3 regions of the Paenibacillus sp. FSL K6-2441 genome follow, and region 2 is predicted to be linked to each of the others. Evidence: riboswitches for the same ligand, from Rfam matches in the RefSeq annotation. Region 2 holds a riboswitch; each other region holds the start of a gene.
The links. A riboswitch is a leader RNA that binds a small molecule or an ion and turns the genes downstream of it on or off. The one in region 2 is predicted to bind cyclic di-AMP.
Positions count from the first base shown of each region.

Region 1: it holds a riboswitch for cyclic di-AMP, as region 2 does, so the genes downstream of both, NSQ80_RS01855 (APC family permease) here and NSQ80_RS16985 (TrkH family potassium uptake protein) in region 2, are expected to answer to the same signal.
Region 3: it holds a riboswitch for cyclic di-AMP, as region 2 does, so the genes downstream of both, NSQ80_RS05910 (KamA family radical SAM protein) here and NSQ80_RS16985 (TrkH family potassium uptake protein) in region 2, are expected to answer to the same signal.

Region 1 covers NZ_CP150174.1:424,459-431,245, forward strand. Annotated here, with positions in the region: gene ltrA (group II intron reverse transcriptase/maturase) at 50-1,468, shown strand; gene NSQ80_RS01850 (beta-eliminating lyase-related protein) at 1,929-3,044, shown strand; cyclic di-AMP (ydaO/yuaA leader) riboswitch at 3,284-3,464, shown strand; gene NSQ80_RS01855 (APC family permease) at 3,622-5,439, shown strand; gene NSQ80_RS01860 (fructose-specific PTS transporter subunit EIIC) at 5,488-6,787, opposite strand, start outside.
Region 2 covers NZ_CP150174.1:3,679,241-3,686,027, forward strand. Annotated here, with positions in the region: gene NSQ80_RS16970 (LysR family transcriptional regulator) at 6-917, shown strand; gene NSQ80_RS16975 (ArsB/NhaD family transporter) at 1,017-2,297, opposite strand; gene NSQ80_RS16980 (TrkA family potassium uptake protein) at 2,340-3,002, opposite strand; gene NSQ80_RS16985 (TrkH family potassium uptake protein) at 3,020-4,363, opposite strand; cyclic di-AMP (ydaO/yuaA leader) riboswitch at 4,431-4,593, opposite strand; gene NSQ80_RS16990 (type II CAAX endopeptidase family protein) at 4,907-6,655, shown strand; gene uvrC (excinuclease ABC subunit UvrC) at 6,615-6,787, opposite strand, start outside.
Region 3 covers NZ_CP150174.1:1,373,085-1,379,871, reverse strand. Annotated here, with positions in the region: gene NSQ80_RS05915 (HAMP domain-containing methyl-accepting chemotaxis protein) at 1-653, shown strand, start outside; gene NSQ80_RS05910 (KamA family radical SAM protein) at 718-1,887, opposite strand; cyclic di-AMP (ydaO/yuaA leader) riboswitch at 2,049-2,191, opposite strand; gene NSQ80_RS05905 (cobyric acid synthase) at 2,215-3,798, opposite strand; gene NSQ80_RS05900 (hypothetical protein) at 3,854-4,063, opposite strand; gene cobS (adenosylcobinamide-GDP ribazoletransferase) at 4,238-5,098, opposite strand; gene cobU (bifunctional adenosylcobinamide kinase/adenosylcobinamide-phosphate guanylyltransferase) at 5,095-5,685, opposite strand; gene cobT (nicotinate-nucleotide--dimethylbenzimidazole phosphoribosyltransferase) at 5,685-6,764, opposite strand.

The DNA.
Region 1 (6,787 bases), 1.4 Mb from region 2:
GAACAGTCGACGGTTCGAGGGAAGGGCTGAACCTTAGGAGGTGAAGTCAATGAAAGTTACCGAAACAGGAGCCAAGGGCAGCCAACTTCCAACGGAAGACTCTCTGCAAAAGAATAGTGCGGAACACGAAGGATATGCGGGAGTGCACAGTCCTGCGAGGATAACCGAAACCGACGACACCAACGCAACCGAGTCGAAGGACCGGTTGCTTGAGAAAATCGTTAGCAGGGACAACTTGAACGAAGCATTCAAGAGAGTCAAAGCGAACAAGGGATCGCACGGAATCGACGGGATGGGAGTAGATGAACTTCTACAATATCTCAGAGACAATGGCGAGACCATCAAGCAACTGATCTTGGGCGGCAAGTACCGCCCGAATCCCGTTCGAAGGGTAGAGATTCCCAAAGAGAACGGAAAGAAGAGAAACCTTGGCATTCCAACAGTGGTTGACCGAGTCATCCAGCAGGCAATCGCCCAAGTGCTTACGCCAATTTATGAGAGGCAGTTTTCAGACAACAGCTACGGATTCCGACCCAAACGGAGCGCACACCACGCGATGAAACGAAGCCAACAATACGTGCAAGAGGGATATCGTTACGTGGTGGATATGGACTTGGAGAAATACTTTGACACCGTCAACCAAAGCAAGCTCATCGAAGTGCTTTCAAGAACGATCAAAGACGGACGAGTGATCTCGCTCATCCATAAGTATCTCCGGGCGGGAGTCGTCGTGAAGCATAAGTTTGAGGACACGGAAATCGGCGTACCGCAGGGAGGGAACCTAAGTCCGATTCTCAGCAATATCATGCTGAATGAATTGGACAAGGAACTGGAAGCAAGAGGACATCGATTCGTGCGATACGCAGACGATATGCTCATATTCTGCCGGAGCAGGAGGAGTGCGGAGCGTACCCTGACGAAAATTCTCCCTTACATCGAGAAGAAGTTGTTTCTCAAGGTAAACCGGGAGAAAACGATCGTGGACGATGCGACAAAAGTTAAATTTCTTGGCTTCTCATTCTACCAGAGCAAAGGGGAAACGCGGGTCAGAATCCATCCCAAATCCGTATCCAAGATGAAAGCTAAAGTGAAAGAGCTAACGTCGAGAAGCAACGGAATGGGCAACACCGACCGGGCGCTGAAGCTTAGGCGTTACATCATGGGATGGGTAAATTATTTCAAGCTTGCTGACATGAAACAACTACTCCAAACCACTGATAAATGGATGAGAAGGCGTATCCGAATGGTCTTCTGGAAGCAATGGAAACGAGTGAGGACGAAACTCGAAAGGCTTATATCGCTCGGAATTCATGAACAGAAGGCGTGGGAATACGCAAACACAAGAAAGGGCTATTGGAGAATCTCCAATAGCCCAATCCTCTCGAAGTCCCTCGGTAACAATAGGCTGAAGAACCTCGGATTCCTTTTCTTTTCTGATTATTATCGACAAGTTACTGCGCATTGCTAATGGAACCGCCGTATACCGAACGGTACGTACGGTGGTGTGGGAGGTCGGCTGCCTAATTAATGGGTAGCCTCCTACCCGATTAAAAATGGTAAAAAAGTATTCAGTTAGTCATCGATTCTAGTTAGGGAGAGTGATACTGTAAATGGAGGATTCGACTTCTATTGGAGTGCTAATGAAGATAGATAAAAACCGTGCCTTGCTCACTGTTAGGTTCTCTTCAGTAGCTAGACAAAATTAGGCTTCCACAGAGGATTCTTCTTGGTCTATCGAGTTCGCTCTGGAGATCAAGGAGAGCGCATTGTTTTCGCTCGAAATGATTCACTAAGTGGAAAACTTCAAAGTGGAGTAAGTAGTAACAAATCCACTCGTTACTGATAATCGATTCCTGCTTCAAATGGCGCTATAATAAGCATGATCATACAAACTAGACAGACAGCATGGGAGAGGAGCGGCGAGGAGCATGTATGGAAATGATGGGGTACTGGATAGGCGGACACTGAAGGCGGCCTTTGACCGGACGGTTTATCAAGTGGTGGGCCACGGAAAACGGAATGTAGAGGTGCTGAAGCAGGCTTTTGCCGAGATCAGCGGCGGGGTAGACAGCGACATGTACGGTACAGGACAAGCGCTGGAAGCCTTCGAAAGGAAAATGGCTGCGGTGCTCGGCAAGGAGTCGGCTGTATTTTTTCCGAGCGGCACGATGGCGCAGCAAATTGCTTTACGGATTTGGTGCGACCGTAAGGGATCGAAACGTGTGGCCTATCATCCTTTATGCCATTTGGAAATTCATGAGGAAGACGGATTAAAGGAACTGCACGGGCTGGAGCCGATTCTCCTGGCGGATAAGGATCGGCTGATTGAGATGGAGGACGTTCGGCAACTGCCGGAGGATGTCTCGTGCCTGCTGCTGGAGCTGCCGCAGCGCGAAATCGGCGGTCAGCTGCCGCCGTTCGCGGAGCTTGAAGCCATTTCCGCCTACTGCCAGGAGCGGGGCATTAAGCTGCATCTGGACGGAGCCCGACTGTTCGAAGTGTTGCCTTACTACGAAAAAACCGCCGCAGAGGTTTGCGCCCTGTTCGACAGCGTCTATATCTCGTTCTACAAAGGCATCGGCGGAATCGCCGGAGCCATATTGGCAGGGGATCCGGAGCTGACGAAGGAATCTAAGGTGTGGAAAAGACGCCATGGCGGGGATCTCATCAGCTTGTATCCTTATTTTCTGAGTGCGGATTACTACTATGAGCAGCGCATAGGAAAGATGGGGATGTATTATCGGCAAGCGCAGGAGCTCTCCAGTCTGTTTAATCAATGTCATCGGATGAAGACCGTCCCGGCGATCCCGGTGTCCAACATGTTCCATGTTCATTCGGACGTTCCCAAGGATCGATTGGAGCCCGTGCTGATTGAGGTATATCGGGAAACCGGGGTTGGCTTAACCTCTTTCGTCAAGGAGAAGGCAGATGGGGGAAGTACCTTTGAAATCAGTATCGGAGATCGCTATAGCGAGGTGCCGGAAGATCGGCTGCAGCTGGCGTTCGAGCTGCTGGATAAGAAGTTGAGAGGACTCTCGTTTTAAACCTGTATCGGTTTGAGATCAGAACACCGTAGGAAGCGACTGGATGTCGCTCCTTACGGTGTTTTTTGCATGTATGCTTCGATAATTCAAGCCTGCCCTCAAAAATGAATGCAAGAGGATGATGTATGCGCTTCCTCGAACAAGGTCGATCCCATTTTCCGACCCATTCGCCTTTTCCTCATCTTTACACTTCTTGAGGCGGGGAGTATGATTCATCCGTAGCAATTTGATATGGCGAAAATACCTGATCGCTGAGTTCTTTCTTTATTTCAGAAAGAAACGGGGGAACCAATGAAACGCGTCCAAAAGGGCGGGTTTCCGGGGTGAATCGCTTGATTTGGCCAACTTGGCCAAACTGCGTAGGGCTGCTTTCGTGCCCGAATCCGTCAGCTAACTCCGTAAGCGTCCGAAAGAGGGAATTGTCGCAGTGATCTGCTTGAACTTTTTAAAGCGGCTGCGGGAAGGTCCAACTTTCCTGCGGCCTTTTTGTGTTGTTCGCTGCAGGAATGGGAAGCCTAAAGGACTACGAGCGGATCAGGATTGAAGGCTATTTTGAGAATGAAAAGAGGATTTCATCATGGTAAGCAAACTGAAGCGGGTACTGATCGGCAGACCGATGAAAAGTACCGAAATTGAAGGAGAAAAGCTAAGCAAACTTAAGGCATTGGCCGTATTGTCGTCGGACGCGTTGTCCTCCGTGGCATACGGTACGGAGCAGATTTTGATCGTCCTGATGGCGGCGGGATTTTCCGCGCTCTGGTATTCGATCCCGATCTCGTTTGCGGTACTTGGGCTTCTGTTGATTCTGATTCTGTCGTACCGCCAGACGATTTTCTCCTATCCGACTGGGGGCGGGGCCTATATCGTAGCGATGGATAACCTGGGGCGGTCAACCGGACTGCTGGCCGGCGGCTCGCTGCTTGTTGATTATATACTGACGGTAGCTGTAAGTTCGTCAGCCGGTACAGATGCCATAACATCCGCATTCCCTATGCTGCATGATCAGCGGGTGCTGATCGCCCTCCTGATGATTACTATACTGACCATCATGAACCTGCGTGGGGTCACGGAATCGGCTTCAATGCTGGCGGTTCCGGTATATCTATTTGTGGCCTCCATCTTCGTCCTGATTGTGTCGGGACTCTACAAGTATTGGACTGGCGGGATTCATGCCAGCGCACCGGAGTTCGGGACGGCCGTATCCAACGTCAGCTTGTTCCTGCTGCTCAAGGCGTTCAGTTCGGGGTGCTCGGCCTTAACGGGGGTTGAGGCGGTGTCCAACGCCATTCCGAACTTCAAGCCGCCGGCGGAGCGGAATGCCGCAACCACGCTGGTGATGATGGGTATCATTCTCTGCACCATGTTTATCGGTATTAGTGCGCTGGCCTATTGGTACGGAATTGCTCCGGATCCGAAGGCCACCGTAATATCTCAAATCGCTGAATCGACCTTTGGGCGCGGGATCTTGTACTACTTGATCCAGGGCATTACAGCATTAATCCTGTTTCTGGCAGCCAATACGGCTTATTCGGCCTTCCCGCTGCTGGCGTTTATGCTCGCCAAAGATAAATACATGCCGCATGCGTTTATGGTGCGCGGTGACCGGCTTGGCTTTTCAAACGGAATTATCTTCCTGGGCGTAGCCTCGGCGCTGCTGGTTCTTGGATTCCACGGCGACACGGAAAGCCTGATTCCGCTCTATGCCGTTGGGGTATTTATTCCGTTCACCTTGTCCCAACTGGGGATGATGGTGCGCTGGATCAAGCGCAAGCCGCAAGGTTGGGTGTTCCGGCTTACGATTAACACGATTGGCATGCTGACGACGCTGGGCATTACGCTCATCTTCATTATCACGAAGTTTTCACATGTCTGGTTCGTATTTATCTTCTTGCCGCTCGTGATGTTTATTTTCTACCAGATCCATCGACATTATATCAATATCGCCGACCAGCTTCGGATTGACATCGATAAAGACAAACCTTGCATAAAGGGCAGCACGATCGTCGTGCCGGTGGCGGGCGTTACCCGTGTCGTGATGAACTCGTTAAGCTACGCCAAATCGCTGACGGATAACGTTGTTGCGGTGTATGTCGGATTTGATGATGAGGACATCGAACGGATGGAGAAGAAGTGGGAGGAATGGAATCCGGGGGTTCGGCTCATTACGCTGCGCTCCAGCTTCCGCAGCATTATCCGGCCGCTGATGAAGTTCATTGATACCGTGGAATGGAAAACGGCGGAGACCGATCACATTACCGTCCTGATTCCTCAGTTTATTCCTCGGCACTGGTGGCAGAATATTTTGCATAATCAGTCGAGCTTGTTGCTTAGAGCTTATTTGTTTAACAAGAAAGATATCGTCATTGCGACTGTACCTTATCATTTGCAAAAATAAGCAAATTCCCCCGAAGCCGTCGCAACGGCTCGGGGGACCTTAGTTTAATTATTGAATTTGATCCAGCAGCTGATAAGCTTCCTGTTTGGTTTTCACCTGCAGCAGCTGTTCGCGGAATGCGTCATCCATCAGCTTGCGGGACAGCATTTGCAGAATTTTTAAATGCTCATTGCCTTTGTTTTCGGCAGGGACAGCGATCATAAAGATCAACTTAGCGGGCGTTCCGTCCGCGCTGCTCCAATCCACGCCTTCCGGCTTGATCCCGAATACGACTCTTGGCTTCAGCACCGCCACCGACTTCCCGTGCGGTACGGCGACGTTCATGCCGATGCCGGTAGAGCTTTCTTGCTCGCGCTTCAGAATCGCCTGCTTGAACTCAGCAGAGGAGGTCAGCACACCTTCAGCGTTCAGCTTTGCAATCATTTCGTCGATGATCCCGTCCCGTGTTGACGCGGACAGGGAAGGCTCAATCAGATCCAAACTGATGATATCCGTCAGCTTGCGAACTGTGCTTTGAGCTTCGGCAGCCGGCACGCTTACCGGGCGGACGTTCTCCGCACGTGGCGTTTCCATGGCTGGAGCCGCCTCGTCCGCAGCGCTCGCTTCGGCGAGCTGAGGCTCGACCTGTTCTTTCTTCAGCAATTTGATCATTAAGGCCGTAACGATGGAACCCGCGATGACGGCCACGAAGAACATGAGGACATTGTCAACGGCGCCAAGTACGGCAACGATTGGACCGCCGTGAGCTACGCGGTCGCCGACGCCGCCCAGCATGGCGATGACGGAACCTGTCATCGAGCCGACCATGATGCTGGGAATAACGCGCAGTGGGTCTTGCGATGCGAACGGAATCGCACCTTCGGTGATCCCGAACAAGCCCATCGTAAAGGCGGCTTTGCCGGATTCCCGTTCGGCATTATGGAACTTGCGTTTGAACAAGAACGTTGCCAGGCCCAGACCGATCGGCGGAATACAGATCGCAACGGCGATCGGACCCATGATTTGATAGTTCCCCTCCGCGATCATCGCGGAGCCGAACATGAACGCTACCTTGTTAACCGGACCGCCCATGTCGAAGGAGATCATGGCGCCCAGAATCAAGGCCAGCAGAATCGAGCTGGCTCCTTGCATGCTGGCAAGCCAGTTGGTCAGCCATTCAAACACTTGGGCGATCGGGCCGCCAAGCAGGTAAATGAAGGCGAGACCTACGATCAGCGAAGAGAGAACCGGGATGATGATGATTGGCATGATTGGATTGATCGCTTTCGGCACCTTCCACTTCTTGATCCAAAGTGCAACGTAACCCGCCAGGAAACCGGCGATGATCCCGCCGATGAAGCCGGCACCG
Region 2 (6,787 bases):
AACCCATGCTGGAAGAGTTGCTGGTGTTCACCACCGTCGTGGAGCAATCCAGTTTGAACAAAGCATCCAAGCTGTTAAACCTGTCCCAGCCTGCCCTTTCGCGCAAAATTGCAAAATTAGAAGAGGAATGGGGGGTCTCCCTGTTTCACCGCAAAGGGAAAAGACTCGAGCTGACCCGCGTCGGGCAGGAAGCTTACCAATATGCGCTGGAACAGCGGCAACGCCACCAGAACTTCCTGCAGACCGTGTCCCGAATCAAGGCAGCGGAGCGCCGTATCGTCACGTTAGGCGCCAGCCTGACGACGATCCAAACCACCCTGCCGCCGCTCGTGACCTCGTTAATGGAGAAGTTTCCAGATATCGAATTGAAGCTCGTTACCGGCAAAACCCATGAAATCGTCTCTTATGTCCGCGAGAAGAGAGTGGACTTCGGCGTCGTGGCCTCCCTGGTGAACGAGACGGGCTTGAAATGCTTGCCGCTGTTCAAAGACCACCTCGAGTTGGTCGTTCCCAAAGGGCATGAGCTAGCCGCCGCCGGGCAGAAGCGCCGTCTGATCATGGACGATCTGAACGGTCGGCCGATGATCGTATTTTCCAAGGGAACTTGGTATCGCCGGCTGATCGACGACCTGTTTGGACGCTACAGCATCGTGCCTGATATTCGCATGGAAATCGATTCGTTTGAAGCGATCGTCCGCCTGCTGCCGATCTGTAAAGCAGCCGCGCTATTGCCCAAATCGTACCTGCGTATGCCGCTGCTGCGGGATAACGGCCTGCTGACCGTGCCGATTCCAGAACTGGCCCAGACACGGCGCGAAACCTGTCTCGTATATGGCGACAAATCGGAGCTGACGAGCGAAACGAAGGAATGGATCACGCAAATCCGCGAAACCCTCGTGAAAGAATTGCCGCTCTAACGCCACCATGATCCACCCGAACCTAAACAGCTATTCGTTACACCAAAAAAGCTGCCGCTCCTTCAGGCTAAAACCTGGATTAGCGGCAGCTTGTCTATTTTAAATGAAGTATCGCAAATAAACGTAGAGGCTGGAGATCAAAATGGTGACGATCATCAGCGGCAGCCCGTATTTCAAATATTTTAGGAAGCTGATCGGTTCCCCTTCCTTGGCGGACATCCCAGCAGCGATCAAATTGGCGCTGGCTCCGATTAATGTTCCGTTTCCACCGAGACAAGCGCCAAGCGATAGGCTCCACCATAGCGGCTCCAGGTGCTGAATCCCCATTCCGCCCATGTCTTGGATCATCGGAATCATCGTCGCCACCAGCGGAATATTGTCGATAAACGCCGACGCCAAAGCACTCAGCCAGAGGATCAGCATCGAGGTGGTTAGCGGATCGCCTCCAGTCAGGCGCATCACCTCTTCGGCCACTCTCGTAATGATTCCCGTTTCAACCAACCCTCCGACCAATACGAACAAACCCACGAAAAAGAAGATGGTGGGCCATTCCACCGAACGGAAGGCTTGTTCCATCACGTGCTCGCCGGTCATGAGCAGCAGCAAGAAGGCGCCAGCCAGCGCAATAGTAGCCGTTTCCAGATGTATGTATTGATGAAGGAAAAAGCCCAACAAGGTCAACCCCAAGGCGATCAGGCATTGGGTGAGCAGCTTTTTCTCCGTAATCAAGCCCTCCAGACTGATCTCCATCAAGCTCTGTTGATGAGCATAAGCCTTTTTCAACTCTTTGCGGAAGATCACGATCACAAGCGGCAGAATCACTGCCAAAATGATCAACACGACTGGCGTCAAATTTTGCATGAAGGCCACGAAGGTCAGTTCCTTCACGGCGCTGCCAATCATAATGTTGGGAGGGTCTCCGATTAAAGTCGCCGTCCCGCCGATATTCGTGGCAAGAATCATAGAAAAGAGGTAAGGGAACGCCTGAACCCTCAACCTCCGCGTAATGCTAAATGCCACCGGGACCATCAAAATAATGGTCGTTACGTTATCCAGGAATGCCGAACCTATCGCGGTGATCAGCGCCAGCAACCACAGCAAAGTGATCGGATTGCCTTTGGCCAGCTTGGCCGTCCATATGCCGATGTACGTGAATAAACCGGTCTTGGCTGTCGTATTCACGATGATCATCATCCCGATCAAGAGTCCCAGCGTATTAAAATCAATATGATGCACTGCGCTCTCCTGATCAAGGATGCCAAAGATTATCATGAACGCCGCACCAGCCATAGCCAGCACCGTTCGGTGAATTTTCTCAGATATAATGAGTGCGTAGGTCAGCAAAAAAATGATTAAAGCCCAAATGGCCTGTTGTTCCATACTTCTCTCCGTTCCATGCTAGTAAGCCATCTTACCATCTTATTAAGGATTGATGATTGATTCAAATTGCTCGATATTTTTCTTTGCTCCTATAATAACCATAATGTCGCCTTCATTTAACTGATCCATCGCAGTGGGAGCAACCAAAATACCGCCATTGCGGTGAATCGCCACAATACTGCAGCCAAAGCGCGTCCGCGGATTAATATCGCCCAGGCTCTTTTGGTCCAGGCATGCCGGGACGTTCATCTCGACGATGCTGTATTCCTTCGACAGTTCAATATAATCCAGCAGATTCGGGGTAACCAGCTGATGGGCAACACGAATCCCCATGTCGCGTTCCGGATAGATCACCCGATCCACCCCCAGCTTCTCTAGGGCCCGGCCGTGCAGAAGCGAGATCGCCTTGGCGACTACCGTTTTCATGCCCAGATCTTTGAGGAGAATGGCCGCTAGGATGCTCATTTGAATATCGTTGCCAATCGCCACGATCCCGCAATCGAAATTACGAACCCCCAGCGACTTCAGCACCTCTTCCTCTGTTGCATCGGCGACAACCGTATGCGTGAGCCGATCGCTTAATTCGTCAACGATCTCTTCATTCCGGTCGATGCCCAGAACCTCATATCCTAACTCCACCAACTCCAAGGCCAGGCTCGAGCCGAAGCGCCCCAAGCCGATGACCACAAACTGCTGCTTTTTCATTTTTGCCCCATTTCCCCTTATCCAATAATGATTTTACCTTCTGGATGGCGATACAGCTCTTTCCCCTTCCTTGGACCGATGGCATAAGCAAGCGTCAAGGGCCCCAGCCGTCCGGCAAACATCGTAAGACTGATCACAACTTTCCCAAATTCCGTCAAGTGCTCCGTTAAGCCCATCGATAATCCAACCGTTCCAAAAGCGGAAGTCGTTTCAAATAAAATGGAGAGGAAGCTTGCGTCTTCTGTGGTGGACAGCACCATCGCTACAGCAACGATGACGAACAGTGCCATCATCGTAATCGTGAGCGCCTTGAAGATCCGTTCTTGGGCCATCCGGTAACGGAACAACACCAAATCGGTTCGTCCGCGGATCATGGAGATCACCGCGCCGATGAGAAGCGTAAAGGTAGTTGTCTTGATCCCGCCCCCCGTCGAGCCGGGCGAAGCCCCGATAAACATCAGGATGATTATGAAGAATTGCGTAGCCTGACGCAGCGAACCGATATCAAGGGTGACAACCCCTCCCGAACGAGGCGTAATCGATTGGAACATTGAAGCCCAGATTTTGCCGCTCCAACTGAGCGGTTCCAGCGTACGCGAGTTCGTGAATTCGAACACGAAAATGACGATCGTGCCAATCGCAATCAGCGCCCCCGTCATGGACAGCACCACTTTGGAATGAAGCGACAATTTGCGATGCTTGCGATACTCTGCCAGATCGGACAAGACAATAAAACCAAGCCCCCCGGACACGATGAGCAAGATGGAGACGATGTTAATCAAAGGATCGTTAACATAGGGGATTAAACTGCGATTTTCCCCAAACAAATCAAATCCCGCATTATTAAACATCGAAATCGAATGCCAAATCCCATAATACAGCGCCCGGCCAAACGGCATATCAAAGGCCCAGCGAATCGTGAGGAGCACCGCCGCACTGGACTCGATGATCAGGGAGTACATCAGCACCTTGCGGATTAAGCGAACGATGCCTTCCATTGAGCTCTGGTTCATCGCTTCCTGGAGCAGCAGACGGTCTTTCAGCGAGATTTTCCGTTTGAGGACAAGGGAGAACAAGGTGGCCATGGTCATAAAGCCAAGCCCCCCGATTTGTACAAGCATGATGATGACGATATGTCCAAAGGTTGAAAAATACCTTCCCGTATCCACCACAAACAGCCCCGTCACACAAGTTGCCGAGGTTGCCGTAAATAAAGCATCAATAAATGGCATCGGTTCCCCGGACGTCCCAGAGATCGGAAGCATAAGCAGCAGAGTTCCCAACAAAATGATGAGGGCAAACCCAGTCACCAATATCTGCGGCGGAGAAAGGTTAATTTTCTTGGTATGCAACGCGTTCACCTCATCATCGTTCTGAAAAAAACACAAAAGAAAAAAAGCACTGGAAATCCAATGCCTTTCGGTGTTTGGTTCCTGATGCACAGGCCTACGAGGTTAGCTGACGGATTCGGACATGCCCAGTTGCCCTATTCGCGGAACATATCCCCTTGCTGGGAGTTGAAGCTCCGTGAAATTCACCCCAAAATATACGGTTCCCCCGTTTTCATTGCGAAATTCGGCCAATCTTTTCAATTGTTTTCAATCATTTTTCGTCAAATGGATTATATCCCTTATTCCGTCCCGCCACAAAGCTCTATTTTCAAGAAAAAGACCAGAAAAGGACGAAATCAGGGAGTGGGAGGATCAACTTCGCCCCCAATCTGAGTGATGCGAGGGCTTGCCGGAGTTTTTGCCGTTTCTCGTCATTTTTGCCATCCGTCTGGCGCAGGGGGGATAGCTGTGTTATCTTTACTTTGACGTACTTGAGGGAAAAACATACCTCATAATATAAGAAGAGTACGTGTTCCCGATTTCATTCAACTTAATAACAAAGGAGTTTTGCGAGTGAGTTCCCCTTTGACGTCAAATGGCCGCCGCAGGATGAAGACCAAAAATCTGTGGCTGCTGGCCGCCCTAGGATTCATTGTGTTCGTCGCCGTTCAACTGTTTCCGACCACCGATTCGGAGTCCTTGCAGCTGCAGCAAGCAAATGAGGTGATCAGCAAACCGGAAGCAGCTGCCCATGCAAGTGAATTTGTCCAATCCGTACTTGGGATCGACCTGCCGAATCCCACGAAGGATAAAGCATTGATTACATACGAAACGCGTTCCGATCTGTTTGGTTACTTAACCAAAGCCGATCTGCTCGCCCCATACTTAAAAACGTATGACAAGCAATTTCCATATGACGTATTTCGCGTCCGTTACACGGACCCCACCGAATCGTTAAGCGCCGTGACCGTGGATGTCCATATGACCACCGGTCAAGTCGTCGGCTTCGAGGAGATCAGTTCCTCCAGCAACGCCACCAAGCAGATGATGCTTGATGTAGGATCGGAAACCACCGATTCCATGAAGGCATGGGAGGGGGATTTAACGTTAGCGGAGAAAGAAGAGCTGGCACAGCCTTACCTGAACGCCTTTGGATTTAAACCAAGCGATCTGGAGCTGGCCTCCGGTGAAGGGGATGTGGGCCTCCTCTACCATATCAATGGCTACACGTTAGGCGAATCGCAAGCGGAAATCAAGCTCAGCTTCGAATACGGCAAGGTTTCCTCGTTGGAGAGCTATTTTACCGTACCGCAGGCTCATCAGGACTACGTCGCCGGACAGACGAAAATCGCCAGCTGGCTCACCTATGCCGGATACGCCCTGTTGACGTTCGTGCTGGCGATTCTGGCGATCGTCTACAGCGCGCTGACGCGGGCCCATACCTCGTTTAAGCGGGGTATTTTCCTGGCTTCGGCTTACTTCGTGCTATCCACGATTGGAACGATCAACATGATCCCCGTGTTCCAAAAAGACGGTCTTGAATCCGGCGTGCTCATCTTTGGCCTCTTCTTCCAAGGTCTGGTGACGTTGTTCCTCGCCGCTTCCGTGTACTTCTCGCTGGTGGGCGGCGATGGACTGTGGCGGAAGAACGGCATCAACTTGTGGGCGCGATCACGGGAAGAAGGGTACGGCCGTTCCATCCTGACCTCCGTGGCTGACGGGTATGCCTGGGCATTGATCCTGTTAGGCGTTCAATCCGTTGTTTTCTTCATTTTAGAGCAAACGATTCATACCTGGTCCACGACCGATGCGACGCAATCGCCTTACAACATGGTGTACCCGCTATTGTTTCCGCTGCTGGCTTGGGTGGCAGGGATCGGAGAAGAAGCGGTGTATCGCTTGTTCGGGATCCCAATGCTGAAGAAAATGTTCCGCAGCACCTTTATCGCCTGCCTGCTGTCGACCTTAATCTGGGCGTTTGGCCACACGTTGTATCCGATTTATCCGGTCATTTCGCGCCCGATCGAATTAACCTTTATCGGACTGCTGTTCAGCTTCGTGTTCCTGCGCTACGGCTTCGCGACCGTTGTCTTCTCGCACGTCATCTTCGACAGCATCCTGATGTCGCTGAGCCTGATGTTTATGGGCGGAGCGCTGAACATCGTCGCCGGGTTGTTCTACATCGCCTTGCCGGCGATCGTTGCGTATGTGATTTACTTGTTTAACCCGCCAAGCAAGGAGCGGAAGACCCCGACGCCGCAACAAAAAGAGGAGCCGTATGTTATGACTCCTCTGGCGGATCTTCGTCCCGAAGGGCATTAAGGATTTGACGGGCTAATTTATCCCCGATAGAAAGAGGCCGAAAGTCTTCGACGGAGGCCTCTTTAATTTTTTTCAGCGATCCAAAGTGCTTAAGCAGCGCCTTCCGGCGTTTCTCCCCGATGCCGGGGATCG
Region 3 (6,787 bases), 2.3 Mb from region 2:
TGGCACAAACGGCGGTTACGCAGATGCAGCATGTAGAAGATGCGGCTAATCGGACGCTGGGGCATATCCGCACGCTGAATGATCGCTCGGAGTCAATTTCAAACGTTGTCGTAACCATTACGGAAATTACGAAGCAAATTAATATTCTGGCACTGAATGCGGCGATCGAAGCGGCACGAGCCGGCGAGCACGGCAAAGGGTTTGCTGTCGTCGCCGAAGAAGTCCGTAAGCTGGCTGAGCAGTCCCGCCAGGCGATGGAGGAAATCGGTGAGAACCTGCTCAGTATTCGAGAAGAATCGGAAAACTCCGTCAACGCTATGCAACGGGCCAGCGAGGAAATCGTCTCCGGAACAGAACGGGTGAAGCAAGCTGGTCAGGCGTTTGAACAATTAACTAAGCTGATTCAGAACGTGAACTTGACGATTCAATCGGTCTCAGCATCCACCCAAGAGGTATCCGCCGGTACCGAGGAAGTGACCGCATCGGTGGAGGAATCCGCCAATATTACCGCCAAGTCGCTCGCTAACATGGAGCAAATCAGCAGCTATTCGCAGCAACAACTGAGCGAAATGGAAAATCACGCGCGTACGGTTCGTTCGCTGCATGAGCAGGCGTTGGCGCTGCAGGAGTCGATCGCAAAATTCCGGATCTGACTCTAAAAACAAAACGTACCCTTCACGCTCCCCTGATCGGGGAAGCGGAAGGGTACGTTTTGTTTTATCCCGTAATGGACACTGCGCTTGCAGCGTCTTCCGTTGGCTGATCCGACTGCGTATCCAGCTTCGATTCCGGCTTCTTCCAGTACGCTTCACTGCCTGGCAGATCGTCGAACCAGGTAGCATCATCCGGGCAAGGCAAAATCATAAATTTGCCGTATTCACCGTCCCGGGACTGATGATATTTGAGATAAGCCTGCCCGTTTTCAATGGCCAGGATTTCGATTTTTCCCGAAGAATGGCTCATTGAAAACCGCACGCGTTTGCCAAGCCCCGATGTACGGGCTTTCGCTTCCTCCACCAGTTGATATGCTCGTTTCAGCGGGATCACGAAATCAGCATTTCCGGCAACGGGACGATTGATAAAGAAATAGTACGGAGTGACGCCGGCCCACGATAAGCGGTCCAGCAATTCGCCAAGCACGGCCGCATCATCATTGATGCCTTTGAGAATCGGCGTTTGATTAACCACGATAGCCCCAGCGTCGTGTAACGCCTGGAACCCTCTTTGGGCTTCAGGGGTAATTTCGCGCGGATGATTGATATGCGCCATGACATAAATCCGTTGGTCTACAGTGGAGAACTCCCTAATCAGATCCAGCAATTCCGGATCTTCATAAATACGCATAGGATTAAAAACAGGAATTTTGGAGCCGAGTCGGATGATTTTTACATGCTCAATGGCTCTTAGCCGTTCGAGAATCGAACGCAGTTTCTTTGTAGCCAAAATCAAGCTGTCACCGCCGGTTAACAGGACGTTGTTGATCTCCGGATGCTGGGCGATATACTCGATGCCAGGCGTGACATCCGCCATCGCTTCCTTCACATCGTTGCGAAACAACCGTTTACGGAAGCAATACCGGCAATAGGAGCCGCAAACCTCGGACACGATCAGCAGCGCGGTCGTGCGGTATTTATGCTGGCAGCCAGGCACCACATAGTTCGCCGCTTCGTCGGAAGCGTCCCAACGCCCGTATTCCTTCAGCTCTCCCGTATTGGGGATCACCAACTTGCGGATCGGGTCCTCTGGATCATTCCAGTCGATCAAATTCAAATAGTAGTCATTCACCCGAAAAACGAATTTGTCCGTAATCGGTTTCAACTCCTGCCGCTCCTGCTCGGACAACTGGCTCACCTTGGCAATATCGGTGATGTACTTCGGACTAGCCATAAATCCTCTCCTCCTTTAATAGTGCGATGCGTAAAGAAGAAGCTCGAAACTTGCAGTGAATGCGAGTACTCCGCCGAATGCTCGGGTCAAAGGTCTTGCAGAACGCAAAAAGACCCCGCTTCAAAGAACAGGGTCATTAATTGATGACTGAAATAATATTAAAATGACCCATCCACTGCAAACGAGGTTAGCTGACGGGCTCGGGAAAGATGGTTCCCTACGTTAATCCTACAACGATTCGCCCCAAAAGATTGGTTCCCCCGCTTTTCGACTTTACCCATCGAAAATTAAGCGTACTTTTATCCTACCCTAACATCACCCGATTTGTCAAAGCTTACCTTGGATCCCGGCGATGTCGTAAATGAGATCCATGCGCAAATGCCTGCGAACCTGCTCCGCTAACCGATCGAAGGCTTCCTCCTTCCGCGAGGAAGAAACAAAGGTGACGCTCAAAGGTTCGAGCCCTTTGCTCGTACGCAGTCCGTCCAGCCAAGCACGTCGCCAGGCATCATTATGAAACACTCCGTGCAGATACGTCCCAAACACCCTGCCATCGGCGCGGGCTGCGCCTTCCGGATGTGTTTGCGTCTCAGCCTGTTCTAACTCCGGGGCTGTCCCTGACCCTTGTACTGGCTCCTCATTGACCCGAAGCATAAATAAGGGACGAGTGTCCCGCAGCTGCTGGGTCGAGCCGGCATGAATCTCATAGCCTGAGATCGGCAGCCGGCGGTTCTTAGAGTGCAGCGATATCGGCTGGTCCTCGCACGTATAGCCGTGCACCCGTACCGTTTTTTTGCCTGGGAGGAAGGTTGTTGCCAAGGGGAGCAGGCCCAATCCTAACGCAGACCTCGGTTCATTGGACTCCACGCCTTCGGGGTCATGCAGTTGTTCTCCCAGCATTTGATATCCGCCGCAGATTCCGACCAGCTGGGTGCGCGTCTCCTCTTCAATCAGGCTGCAAATAGCCTCCGCCAGCCCTTGCCTACGCAAAAATTCCAGATCGCTGATCGTATCCTTGGTCCCCGGTAAAATCACCGCATCGGGATGCCCAAGCTCCGACAGCTTGCTTACATAACGTAGCGACACGTCCGGTTCGGCGGCCAACGGATCAAAATCGGTGAAGTTGGAAATATGCGGGTAACGGATGACTGCGATGTCCAGTTCCTTACTTGGCGCTTGCTCTGGATGGGCAGGATAGGTATCCAGGACAACGGAATCCTCTGCTTCGATATCCAGATCAGGCAGAAAGGGGAGCACTCCTAGTACGGGAATTCCGGTCCGCTGCTCCAGCCAATCCAGCCCGGGCTGCAATAGAGACAAATCGCCGCGGAACTTGTTGATAATGAACCCTTTTACGCGGGCGCGTTCGTGTGGCTCAAGCAGCTCCAGGGTACCAACGAGAAAAGCAAAAACGCCGCCGCGGTCAATATCCCCCACCAAGATCACGGGAGCATCCGCCCATTCAGCCAAGTTCATGTTGACGATATCCCGTTGCTTCAGGTTGATTTCGGCCGGGCTCCCAGCCCCCTCGATCACCACAATGCCATGCTTGTCGCGGAGCCGGCTGAGCGCTTCCATCACCAGCGGCTTGGCTTTAGGCAAAAATTCCTCACGATAATCAGATGCGCTTAAGTGGCGGTAAGGACGCCCATGAACAACGATCTGCGAATGCATGTCCCCAGTTGGCTTGATCAGTACCGGATTCATGTCGGTGGTGGCGGCAATGCCGCAAGCCTCCGCCTGAATGCCTTGGGCCCGTCCAATCTCTTGGCCGTCCGCTGTAACATACGAGTTCAAAGCCATATTTTGCGACTTAAACGGAGCTGGTCTAAGCCCATCCTGCGCAAAAATACGGCACAGCGCCGTCACGATCACGCTCTTGCCCACGTCAGACGCCGTCCCTTGAACCATGAGTACAGCACCTGATGCTGATGCGCTTTTTTCCTGATCCTGATCCAGAAGCTTCTTATGATTTTCGCCCATCGCGTTCCCCTCCTTTCCAAACCGTGCAGCAGTGTAGTATCTTGCCAGGGCCTTTTACACCATTATCCCCTTCGATCAGGTGGTGGTGATGACGCTCGACCTTTCCACCATTATCCCTCTCGATCAGGTGGTGGTGATGACGCTCGACCTTTCCACCATTATCCCTTTCATTCAGCATACGGTGATAATGCACGATTTTGATTCTCCGCTACTTAACAGTCGACCTGTTTCTCTTAGGATTCTCGATTAATCTGTCCAGCTCTAACCTTCTTCTTTTCTCCTTGGTTCTGATTCAAGGGGATAATGATGCAAAAGCGCTCGCCGTAGAAGGTCCCCTCCCCCAAGAGCACCTCCGCTCCGCGAGTTATCAATGGGCAAAAATCAGCACTGCAAGCAGCAACAGGACAGCTTCCAACCCTTCGCCCAGCGCCCCGTAGGTATCGCCGGTCAAACCGCCGAGCTTGGCATTGATTCGTCGAGCGGCCCAAGTTCCCGCCGCCCAGGCGATAAAGGGAGACAGGCCGATAAACAGCAGCGATCGCAGCAAAGCCGATTCCTCCATTCCTCCCAGCAACACGAGCAAAGTGAGCAGCAACACTACAACGGATATCGTCACCGCCATGATGGTGCTCCCCCAGGCATCCCGTTCGCTGAAGCCGTGGAATTGCGCAGCCAATCCCTCACCTTGCCGGGCCATGGGCCAGCGGTGCATCGCCCGGGTCATAAACCACCGGCTCCACAGAGGTGCCAGCCATATCGCCAGCCCTGACGTCAGCAGGCCCCCTTGGAAGAGCGAGGTCAGCAGCGAGGCTTTGAGCATCAGCAATAGGACGCAGGCCAGCACGCCCATGGCGCCTACCCGGCTGTCTTTCATGATCTCAAGCATCTTGTCGCGTGACCGGTAGCTCAGCAGTCCGTCGGCCGTATCCATCCAACCGTCCAAATGCAAACCTCCAGTTAATCCAACCCAAATCAATAAGGAAAGGATGGCTGCCGGGTACGAAGGAAGCAGCCAGTCGGCAAGCAAGCCGCCTGCCCAGACGACAGCGCCGATTGCTGCTCCGACAAGCGGATAATAGGGGATACTGCGCCGCAGCAAGTCCGTTGTAAAATCCAGTTCAGCCCGTACCGGAAAGCGTGACAGAAACTGGAAGGCCGCCAAGATCGGCTGCAGAGCTCCATGCTTACCCGCCCCGGAGGGCGCTTTGTGCTCTGGTCCGTTCGTCATAAGCGATACTCCCTGCTTTTCAACTCGATGGGGATGCCGGCGGTAACCAGAAACACCTGATTCGCGATCGACGCCATCGTTCGGTTCAGCAGCCCGGCCCAATCCCGATATTGCCGGCCAAGCGGATACTCCGGCACGATCCCGCTGCCGACCTCATTTGTAACCATCACCAAAGTGCCGGGAAAAGCCTCGGCCGCAGCGGTCAACCGCTCAATTTCCCGCGTCAAAACGGCGTCCACACCATCGGCCTGTTCCGATGCGCTCAGCAGCACGTTCGACAACCATAACGTCAGGCAGTCGACCAGCACAACCGGACCCGCGGCTTCGGCGGCCGCGCCCTCCTTTGCAACGGGCCGCTTACCTAACTCCTGCAGCATCTCTGCTAGTTCAAGCGGCGCTTCATGCGTCGTCCAGGTGAACCCGCTTTGCTCCCGCTGGAGCTGGTGCAACCTGATACGGGCCTTCATCTCATCGTCAAACGCTTGCGCCGTTGCAACGTAATCAGCGGATGTTGCCTGTTTCATGACCCAACGTTCAGCGAATGTGCTTTTGCCGCTGCGGGCTCCGCCGGTCACCAGGATCTTCATCACTCGGTCCCCCCACCATTTCCTTCACCGGACGCGACGCCCGCGCTTTCGAACGTCGCCATTTCAGCAACGATCCGGCAAGCCGCATCTACAAGATGGAGCGCCAGCACGCCGCCTGTGCCTTCCCCAAGCCGCATATCCAGCTCCAGCATCGGGTTAAGGCCAAGCTCCTGCAGGAGCGCACGGTGTCCCTGCTCGTGGGAGACGTGCGAAGCAATAATATAGTCGGCCACATTCGGCTGTATACGTACCGCCAGCAGCGCGGACACAGTTGAAATAAAGCCGTCGATCACGACCGGGCAGCGATGAGCTGCGGCTCCCAGAATGACGCCAGTCATTCCGGCAATCTCCAGCCCGCCGACTTTAGCTAGCACGTCCAGCGGATCGTTGGCATTCGGGCGATTGACCTCCAGCGCCCGCTCCACGACGGAAATTTTGTGCCGAAGCCGTTCATCGTTGACCCCGGTTCCACGCCCAACGCTCTGCTGCGGTGCGATCCCCGTCAGACTGCTCATGATCGCAGCGCTGGCTGTGGTGTTTCCGATACCCATCTCCCCGGTGACGAACAGTCGAACGCCTTGGGACACCGCATCAGCCACCACCTCGGCCCCAACTCGAATGGCGGCTTCGGCTTCCTCCCGGCTCATCGCCGGTCCCTTGGCCATATTTCCTGTCCCGTAACGCAACTTACGTTGCAGCAGCCCCGGATGTGACATCTCTGCATTCACCCCGATATCCACGCAAACGACGTCAGCCGAAGCCTGGCGTGCCAGCACATTCACCGCTGCGCCGCCGGCCAAAAAGTTATGCACCATCTGCGGCGTCACTTCTGCCGGAAACGCGCTGACCCCTTCCTCACAAACGCCATGGTCCGCCGCCATTACGATTACCGACCGTTTTGGAAACTCCGGACGAATGATTCCCGTGATGCCTGCCAGCTTCACTGCCAATCCTTCCAACTTCCCGAGACTTCCCGGCGGCTTCGTCAACTGGTCCAAATGGACCTGCGCCGCTTTCATCGCTGCTTCGTCCAAAGGAGTAATTGCTTGCGCAAGCTGTTCGACTGAATTGTATGCCATAACCATATTCCCCTTTTCTGTAT